DNA from 2 places in the Mesorhizobium robiniae genome. Region 2 is predicted to be linked to the other one. Evidence: riboswitches for the same ligand, from Rfam matches in the RefSeq annotation. Region 2 holds a riboswitch; the other holds the start of a gene.
The links. Region 2 has a riboswitch for cobalamin ahead of ABID19_RS12510 (CbtB domain-containing protein). Riboswitches for the same ligand answer to the same signal wherever they lie in the genome.
Positions count from the first base shown of each region.

Region 1: it holds a riboswitch for cobalamin, as region 2 does, so the genes downstream of both, ABID19_RS08405 (aromatic ring-hydroxylating oxygenase subunit alpha) here and ABID19_RS12510 (CbtB domain-containing protein) in region 2, are expected to answer to the same signal.

Region 1 is NZ_JBEPMC010000003.1:60,876-65,775, forward strand. It holds gene bglA (beta-galactosidase BglA) at 1-43, shown strand, start outside; gene ABID19_RS08390 (ABC transporter ATP-binding protein) at 68-1,180, shown strand; gene ABID19_RS08395 (DUF680 domain-containing protein) at 1,276-1,494, opposite strand; gene ABID19_RS08400 (DUF680 domain-containing protein) at 1,580-1,780, opposite strand; cobalamin riboswitch at 2,288-2,489, shown strand; gene ABID19_RS08405 (aromatic ring-hydroxylating oxygenase subunit alpha) at 2,705-3,952, shown strand; gene ABID19_RS08410 (FAD-binding oxidoreductase) at 3,978-4,900, shown strand, end outside.
Region 2 is NZ_JBEPMC010000004.1:130,900-135,799, reverse strand. It holds gene cobD (threonine-phosphate decarboxylase CobD) at 1-838, opposite strand, end outside; gene cbiB (adenosylcobinamide-phosphate synthase CbiB) at 837-1,805, shown strand; gene cobO (cob(I)yrinic acid a,c-diamide adenosyltransferase) at 2,023-2,640, opposite strand; gene cobU (bifunctional adenosylcobinamide kinase/adenosylcobinamide-phosphate guanylyltransferase) at 2,642-3,142, opposite strand; gene ABID19_RS12515 (CbtA family protein) at 3,162-3,929, opposite strand; gene ABID19_RS12510 (CbtB domain-containing protein) at 3,945-4,124, opposite strand; cobalamin riboswitch at 4,162-4,357, opposite strand; gene ABID19_RS12505 (gamma-glutamylcyclotransferase) at 4,424-4,900, opposite strand, start outside.

The DNA.
Region 1 (4,900 bases), on a different contig from region 2:
CCGCCTCGGCGGCTACGGCGCCTCGTTTGGGCGCATCGACTAAGTTTGCAATTCACTGGAGGGAACCATGGCCGATGTCACGCTAAGGCAAGTGAAGAAATCTTACGGCAATCTCAACATTCTGCACGGCATCGACCTCGACATAAAGTCGGGCGAGTTCATCGTCTTCGTCGGGCCTTCGGGCTGCGGCAAGTCGACCTTGCTGCGGTCCATCGCCGGGCTTGAGGAAATCACCTCCGGAGAGCTCAGGATCGACGGCGAGGTGGTCAACGACGTGCCGCCGTCGAAACGGGGCATCGCCATGGTGTTCCAGTCCTATGCGCTCTATCCGCACATGACCGTCTACGACAACATGGCGTTCTCGATGAAGATCGGTAAGGAGAGCAAGGCCGAGATCGACAAGCGGGTACGCCAGGCGGCGGAAATCCTGCAGCTGACCAAATATCTCGACCGCTTGCCCAAGGCGATGTCGGGCGGCCAGCGCCAGCGCGTCGCCATCGGCCGCGCCATCGTGCGCAACCCGAAGGTCTTCCTGTTCGACGAGCCGCTGTCGAACCTCGACGCGGCACTGCGCGTCGCCACCCGCATCGAGATCGCCAAGCTCAAGGAGTCAATGCCTGCCACAACGATGATCTACGTCACCCACGACCAGGTCGAGGCAATGACGCTGGCCGACCGCATCGTGGTGCTCAAGGACGGTCATATCGAGCAGGTCGGCACGCCGATGGAGCTCTACAAGAAACCCGGCAATCTGTTCGTCGCCCAGTTCATCGGCTCGCCGGCCATGAACATCCTGCCGGCGACGATCGACAAATCAGGCAACACGACCATCGTCAGCCATGTCGGCGGGCGCAAGGCGACGGTGCCGATCGCCACGCCGGCGTCAGTGAAAGGTGCTTCGGTGAGCTTCGGCGTGCGGCCGGAGGATCTGGCGATCGCTAGCGGTGCGGATTATCTTTTCGAGGGAATGGTCGACTATGTCGAGCAGCTCGGCGAGGTCCAACTCGTCTATGTCGACATCGGCCGCGCCGACCTGCCGCTGGTGACCAAGCTGCCCGGCAATGTCGAGGTCAAACGTGGGGCAAAGCTGCGGCTGAGTGCGGACGCCGGCGACCTCCACATCTTCGATACGGACGGGCGGTCCTTCACGCTTCACGAAGCGGAAGCAAAGGCGGCCTGAGAACGGCAGCAAGACTGCCGATATAAGCAGTTTGGCGAAGCCAAAAAACAAGAGCGGCGGGCAAAGCCCGCCGCTCTTGCGCTTTCAAGTCGCTGTTAGCGGCCGAAGAGGTTACGGTCGCTGCCGTGGACGGGCTTCTCGTCAGCCGGAACCGGATTCTGCGCCGAAGCAGAATTCTGAACCGAAGCCGTATACGAGCTGTCGACCGCAACCGCCGGCTGGTTGGCGCCGTTAGATCCAAAGTTGTCGCTACCGGCAAAAGCGCTGCCGGAGATGGCCAAAATGGCGGCGGTGGCAAGAATGATCTTTTTCATTTCTAGTACTCCAGATTTGTCAGATCCCTCGCGGCGGACTTGGCCGCCGCTGTCTGGGATCAGCTGTTAATGGTGGGATCAGCTGTTAATTGCCGAAAAGGTTACGGTCGGCGCCCTGGACAACGGGCTTTTCAGCGTGAGCCGGCTTCTGAATGGAAGCCGTGTAAGAGCTGTCGACCGCAGCAGTCGGCTGGTTGGCGCCGTTGGACCCATAATGGTCGCTCCCGGCAAAGGCGCTGCCGGTGATGGCCAAAACGGCGACGGCAGTAAGAGCAATCTTTTTCATTTTTGGTACTCCAGTATCTTAGTTTTCGGTCCGTCTAGCGGCGTGTCTTGGAAGGAATTCGCGTCGTTCGGACGACCCCTATCTGGGAAGGCCATCCGGCAGATTCCAATCACGAAGTTGTTCCGTGTGGACCAAGAATCTACACCTTGAAATTGTACCAGGTGCTTCTATCTGCATCGCTTTAGTTTTTGTTTTCAAACACTTAAGCCAAATTCACTATTAGCCCATTTGACGGATTGGCGGACCTGCGTTCACAGCGTCATGCACGCATTGTCAACAGAAACGAACCGTTCGGTTCGATTTTAATAGTGGCTAATAGTCACTTTTGGAAACTGTTAACCTTCTTTGCCTCCGCCGCGGGTCGGATTCGATGCCACGACCGCCAGCAATGGCCGCCGAAAAATGGGGTCCCAGCCCTGCTATTGCCAACCTGCAGGTTTGGCCGGCTGTGTCGCGCCGCATGGATACGATGTCGCTTTCATGCCGACAGTCGGCCGGCCGTCATGATTAGATCACGCCATCTCAGGTGCCGCTTGGTGACGACGAAGCGGAGAATTGGGAAGCCGGTCAGAACCCGGCGCTGCCCCCGCAACGGTGGTGGAGTTCAAGTCGCAACGGGAGACCACTGGGCCACAAGCCTGGGAAGGTGTCGCGACCGCCCGCAAGGACACTCCAGAGCCCGGAAACCAGCCCGAGGTGTTGAACTCGACTGATCGCGGTGGGCGGTCAAGAGGTGGATGATGCATGCCGGTTCTTCACTCGCCTGCGGCCGATCCTTCCTCCATCACCACCAGTTCAGTCCTTGGAGCGACGTGCGTCCACTTGGACGCACAAAGTACGCTCCAAGACTTTGAATCTGCGCATAGTGCTTTCCGAAAATCGATTCCGATTTTCGGGCCGATGCGACGAAAGCGAGGACAGGACATGGATGCGCGCAACGACATGCTGAGGCTCTTGCACGGCCGCAGGCAAGGCTTTTCGCTCGAACAGCCCTTCTACACCGATCCTGATTTCTTCAAGCTCGACATGGAGCTGATCTGGTATCGCGACTGGCTGTTCATCGGCCATGATTGCGAATTGCCGAAGCCGGGCAGCTATATCACCGCCCAGATCGGCGATTATCCGGTTGTGCTGGTCCGCGACCAGCAAGGCAAGATCAATGCCTTCCACAACTCCTGCCGGCATCGCGGCAGCCGCGTCTGCAATGCCGACAAGGGCACGGCGGCGAAGCTCGTCTGCCCTTATCACCAATGGACCTACGAGCTGGACGGCCGGCTTCTGTTCGCCCGCCAGATGGCGGACAGTTTCGACAAAAGCCAGTTCGGCCTGAAGCCGGTCGCTTGCGAGAGCGTCGGCGGCTACATCTTCATCTGCCTGGCCAAGGAGCCCGCCGATTTCGCGCCGATGCGCGCCATGATCGAACCTTACCTATTGCCGCACCGGCTGCGCGAGGCAAAGGTCGCCTTCGAATCGACCATCGTCGAGAAGGGCAACTGGAAGCTCGTCTGGGAAAACAACCGCGAGTGCTATCATTGCGCCGGCAATCATCCGGAACTGTGCAAGACATTCCCGGAAGCGCCGACCGTGACCGGCGTGCAGGGCGCCGACAGCGATCCGGAGATGCTGGCGCACTGGGCGATATGCGAGGCAGCGGGCCTGCCGAGCAAGTTCCGCATCGATCCGGCCGGACAGTACCGCGCCACCCGCGCGCCGCTGCTGCGCGACGCCGTCAGCTATACGATGACGGGAAGACGCGCCGTGAAGAAGAACCTTTCCGACAGCGTTTCCACGGACCGTATCGGCTCGCTGCTGCTCTATCACTATCCGACGACCTGGAACCACATCCTCGGCGATCATGCGGTCACCTTCCGCGTGCTGCCGATCAGCGCCACGGAAACCGCCGTGACGACCAAATGGCTGGTCCATAGGAACGCGGTCGAAGGCGTCGATTACGACCTTGCCGAACTCACCCATGTATGGACCGAGACCAACGACCAGGACCGCCGCATCGTCGAGGAAAACGCCTTCGGCATCCTGTCGCCGGCTTACGAGCCCGGCCCTTATTCGGAACTGCATGAGGGCGGCGTCATCCAGTTCGTCGAATGGTACGCCTCGTTTATCGGACCGCGCCTTGCCGAGGACGGCCGGCCGGCGCTGCGCAGCGTCGCCTGAAGAGAAACGTGAAGAGATGAACGCAATGACGGATCTCGGGCTCTACCGCCATCTCGACGATATGGCGCCCTGGAACGACAGGCTCCAGGTTCTGGAAGTGATCGGCGTCAGCGACGAGGCGCCTGACGTGAAGACCTTCACCTTCCGCTCCGACAACCAGACCTGGTTCCGCTACAGACCGGGGCAGTTCGTGACGCTGGAGCTGCCGACCGCCGACGGACCGCTAATGCGAACCTATACGCTGTCGTCCTCGCCGTCGCGGCCATTCTCGATCGCGGTGACGGTGAAGGCGCAGGCCGGCAGCGTCGGCACGCGCTGGATGTTCGACAATCTCAAGCCCGGCGTTCACGTGAAGGCCTATGGGCCGGCGGGCGACTTTTCGCTGCACAGCCATCCCGCGGCCAAATATCTGTTCATTTCGGCCGGCTCCGGCGTGACGCCGATGATGTCGATGCTGCGCTGGCTAAACGACTGCGCGCCCTGGACCGATGTCGGCTTCGTCAACTGCGCGCGAAAGCCCGAGGAGATCATCTTCCGCAAGGAACTCGAGCTGCTCGGCAGCCGCATGCCGGGCCTGACGCTCGGCTTCATGATCGAGGAGCGCTCCAGCCGCGAGGGCTGGTTCGGCCATATGGGCCGGATCGACGCGATACGGCTGCCGCTGCTGGCACCGGATTTTCGCGAGCGGGAAATCTTCTGCTGCGGCCCCGACCCGTTCATGCGCGCCGTGCGGCAGATGCTGGAGGCCGCCGGCTTCGACATGACCAACTATCATCAGGAAAGCTTTGCGGCTCCAGTGGTGGAGGAAATACCGGCCCCGTTCGGCTCGCCGGCAAAGGGTGGGCCGGCAGAGGGTGGGATCGAAGCCCCTACCGAGGCCGCAACACCGATCCGCTTTTCGCTTTCGGATATCGATGCCGACTGCGTTGCCGGCCAGACCGTGCTGCA
Region 2 (4,900 bases):
CGACGACAGGCACGCCGAAGCGGCCGAACAGCGCATCGAGCCGCGCGGCCTCCTCGGTCAAACGGCGCCGCATCTCGACCTGCCAGCCGGTGTCGGCAAGCGCGCGGATACCATATTCGAGCGCCGGTCCGGCCACCGCCCACGGCCCGAATTGCGCGTCCAGCCGTTCGACCGTCAGGGCGTCGGCCAGCGCAAAGCCAAGCCGCAGGCCGGCCAGCCCAAAGAACTTGCCGAAGGAACGCAGCACGACGATGCCGCCTTGCTCGACATCGCCGGCCAGGCTCTCGCCAAGCGGACCGACATCCATGAACGCCTCGTCGACGACCAGCACCCCGCCTTCGGCGCGCAATTTTCCGGCAAGCCCAAGCAGCTTCTCGCGTTCGACGACGCGCCCGTCCGGATTGTTGGGGTTGACGACGATGGCAAGGTCGGCCCCTGCCAGCGCCTCGAAATCATCGACCTCCGTCACCGCATGACCGGCGATCGCCGCTGCCCGGGCATGTTCGGCATAGGTCGGTCCGAGCACCACCGCCTTGCCGGGCCGCACCAGCGAGGCGACGCGCGGCAACAGGATCTGCGTGCCCGGCGCTCCCATCACATTCGCCGCCGACGGCGCGCCATAGGCGCTTGCCGCGATCTCGGCCAGATCACGAACCCGCGCGGCTTCCGGCAATCGCGAAAGGGCGGTGGCGGGCAACTCGAAAAACGGATAGGAGTGCGGATTGATACCGGTCGAGAGGTCGACGAAGGGTTGTGGAGCGTGCGGGAAAAGCGCCCTCGCCCGGCCAAGGCTTCCGCCGTGATCCACCACTGTCGCCGCTCCATCAAGAGACTTCATGTCGATCCTGATCGCTTTCCTGTCACTGGTTATTGAATTCGCCGTGGGCTACCCAGCCTGGCTGTTCGGCGCCATCGGCCATCCCGTCACCTGGTTTGGCAGGCTGATATCCTTTCTCGATACCAGGCTCAACCGCGATACTGATTCCGACGCCCTGCGTCGCCGGCGCGGTGTTCATGCGCTGCTGATCATCGTGCTGGTGCCGGCCGCCATCGCTTTCGCAGTTGAAACCATGCTTGCGGGCATTCCCGCCGGGCTGGTCCTCACGGCAATTCTGGCGACGTCGCTGCTGTCGCAGAAGAGCCTGACCGAGCATGTCGAGGCGGTGGCCGACGGCCTCGACAATGGTGGACTCGATATCGGCCGTGTTGCCGTCTCACGGATCGTCGGCCGCGATCCTAAAAAGCTGGACAGATCAGGCGTCTGCCGCGCGGCGATCGAAAGCCTGGCCGAGAATTTTTCCGACGGCGTCGTTGCTCCCGTCTTCTGGATCGGCGTCGGCGGGCTGGCCGGCGGCGTCGCCTACAAGGCCGCCAACACCGCCGATTCGATGATCGGCCACCGCACCCCGCGCCACGAGGCCTTCGGCCGGGCGGCAGCGCGCTTCGACGATCTGATCAACCTGCCGGCGTCGCGGCTGACCGCACTGCTCATCGTGGGTGCCTCTTTCTTCGTCAAAGACGCCGATGCCGGCAACGCCTGGCGCACCGTGCAGCGCGACGCGAAAAAGCACCGCTCGCCCAATGCCGGTTGGCCGGAAGCAGCGATGGCCGGCGCGCTCGGCCTGGCACTTGCCGGGCCGCGGTCGTATGACGGCGTCATGGTCGACGACGCGTTCATGGGCGAAGGCGGCCGCCGCGATATCGAGAGCGCCGACATCAGGCGAGCGCTGAAACTCTACCGGACGGCCGACCTTCTGCTGATCGCGCTGTTCGGCTTGCTGTCGGTGATCGTCATCGCTGCGTGACGCTTAATCCGGTCGAGATCGGCGAAACAAAAACCTGCCTCAAGGGCAGGTCGCTGGCGCGAATCTGCACCATGAATAAATTCCTAGCATAACTGCCGGCACAAAGCAACTGATTTCGGACCACGACGTGGCCAATCGCTTCAGGTTTGCGCTGCCCCTCATCGCCCTGCCGGGCACTTCTCCCCGTACAGCCCTACCCAGCAAGCGGGCAAACCTCTCAGAACTCTATGCCTTGCTGCGCCTTCACGCCGGCGGAAAAGTGATGCTTGGTCACGCCCATCTCGGTGACGAGATCGGCGGCATCGACCAGCGCCGGCTTGGCGTTGCGGCCGGTGACGACGACATGCAGCCCATCGCGGCGGCCTTTCAGCGCCGCCACCACCTTGTCCAGATCGAGATAGTCGTAGCGCAGCGCGATGTTCAGCTCGTCGAGCACCAGAAGGCTGATCGACGGGTCGGCCATCAGCTCGAGCACCTTGGCCCAGGCGGCTTCGGCGGCAGCGATGTCACGCTGCAGATCTTGCGTCTCCCAGGTAAAACCCTCGCCCATCGTGTGCCAAACGACCCGATCGCCGAAAGCCGCAAAAGCGTCCTTCTCGCCGGTGTGCCATTTGCCCTTGATAAACTGGACGACGCCGACGCGCTTGCCGTAGCCGAGCATCCTCAGCGCCAGCCCGAAGGCGGCGGTGGTCTTGCCCTTGCCTGGACCGGTGTTGACGATCAGCAGCCCCTTCTCGACCGTCTTTGCCGCGACCTCGGCGTCCTGCACTGCCTTGCGCTTGGCCATCTTGGCGCGGTGGCGTTCCTCGTCCTTGGGATCGATAGTATCGGCCATGTCATTTCACCTTGAGCGGCAGCCCCGCCACCATCATCAGCACCGTGTCGGCCACGGCCGCGACCTGCTGGTTGAGCCGGCCGGCGGCGTCGCGAAACCGACGGGCGAGCGCATTATCCGGCACGATGCCCTGGCCGACCTCGTTGGAAACCACGAACCATGGCCCGCGCGGTCGCGACAGCACATCCGCCAGCCCCTGGCATTCGGCCTCGATGTCGTGTTCGGCCAGCATATGGTTGGCCAGCCACAGCGTCAGGCAGTCGATCAGGACAGGCCGGCCGTCAGGCAGCGCCTCGATCGCGCCGATGAGATCGAGCGGCGCGTCGACGGTTGTCCAGCCCCCGCCGCGCCGCGACCGGTGCAGCGCGATGCGCTCGCGCATCTCGTCGTCATAGGCTTGCGCCGTGGCGATATAGGCCCATGGCGCCGGACAGGCCGTCACCAGTCTTTCGGCATGCGCGCTCTTGCCGGAGCGCGCACCGCCGATGACCAGGGTCAGCATCCCGCCAGAAGCAACGCGATCAGGCAAAGCTGTCGCGCAGGCCGGTCGCTGTACCGGTCAAGCGGCCACGCACCACGCCGACGACGGCGCCGAGCACCAGCCAGAACACCAGATTGGTCAGCGTCACCGCCACCACGAACTGGTGGTGCAAGCCTTCCGGAATCGGCGACTCGAAACTGTCGGGCTGCGGCGCGCCGACGATATGCGGCGCCACGATCAACGCCACGGCAAGCAGCGCCAGCGGCAGCGACTTGCGGAAGGCGAGCAAGCCGAGACCGGCGGCCGTCGCCACCACTGTCGCCATCCACCAGATCTGGCGCTGGGTGAGATCGGCGGCCGGCATCGCCGGCAGTTCGGGCGGCAAGCCAAGGTTTGGAGCGAGCGTGAACACGGCGAAGCCGGCCAGGCCCCAGAACAGGCCCTGACGCCAATTGCCAATGCCGCCGGCGAACTCCGAAGCGGCCACCAGGATCAGCGCAAAGCCGATGCCAGTGACGACATTGGCAACCACGTTGAAGGCAAAGCGCTCAAAACCATCGGCCGGCGCCCAGCCGTCGTCTTCTGGAGCGGCAACTTCGGCCGGCGCCGGTGCGGCGCTGGCCATGGCATTGGTATCTGCGGCGGGGACAGCGGCATGGTCATGCGTGTGGCCTCCGCCGGCCTGTTCGTAGACCTCCGCCTTCAGGATCAGCGGCACGGTGGCATAGGCCTGCATGCAGGCGAGGACGACGCCGGCCACAAGCCCTGCGATCGCCGCGATGAACACGACGTTGCGAAACAGTGTCATGATGTCAGCCCCTCGTCAGTGGCAGGGAAACGCCATCGAATGGCGATAATCGTGGGCGGCATTGTGGACCGCATCGATATGCGAGAAGCCGACAAAGCCCATGACGAAAATGCCGAGAAATGCAGCAAGCGCCAGCTGCATGAAGCGCGACTGCGAGGAGACGGAAGCGCCGAGCGAGACGGAAGCGGTATTCATGTCTTGTCCTTTCGCCCTCCACCCGAGGGCATAGAAGTCAGTTCTCCTGTCGCCGGCAGGTCTCCTGGCTCGCGGATCAGCGCCCTTCCCCACCTTCCCGAAGAAACTCTTCAGTGGCATATGGAGAGGACTACCGCACACAGTTGCGGGGGCAGCCACGGCATTGGGCAAGAAATTTACCCTCACCGCATTCCCTCTTGGTCCCTAACGGAACCGACGACAGCTTTGACTATAGGCAGAATCGTCGCGGCCGGCAAACCAAATTCCGCCCGTTACCAGCGTGAATGCGCCATGCGGTCTCAAGGCCTCGAGGCACTGATCCGCTCGGCAACCAGCTGCTGCAGCCGCCACAGATGGCGGTCGTGAATGCCGCGCTCTTCCAGGTTTTTCACCGTGTTGTAGAGGTAGTCGGCGCCTGATCCCCAGTGCCCGCAGGATGTCGAGAGCTTTTCGACCACCTCTTCTTCCCCGAGCGGTCCGGCATAGGTCGTCCCCTTGCGGTTGATGACAAAGGCCAGCGCCTTGAACGGCCCGCTGTCGCTTGCCAGCGAGAGCAGGCGCGGACGATAGCTCGTCGGCTTCAGCGTCACCTCACGCCGAAAAAGCTTGTCGAGCTGCGCCCGGCGATCGCCATCGCTCAGCCGAAAGGCTACACCCTTGCACTGTCCGCCACGGTTCAGCGCCATCATCAGCCCCGGGCTCTGCTTGGTGCCGCGCCAGCGCGTCATGTTCATGCAAAAAGATCTGTGCCAGCCGCGCGCTACGGCGACACGTTC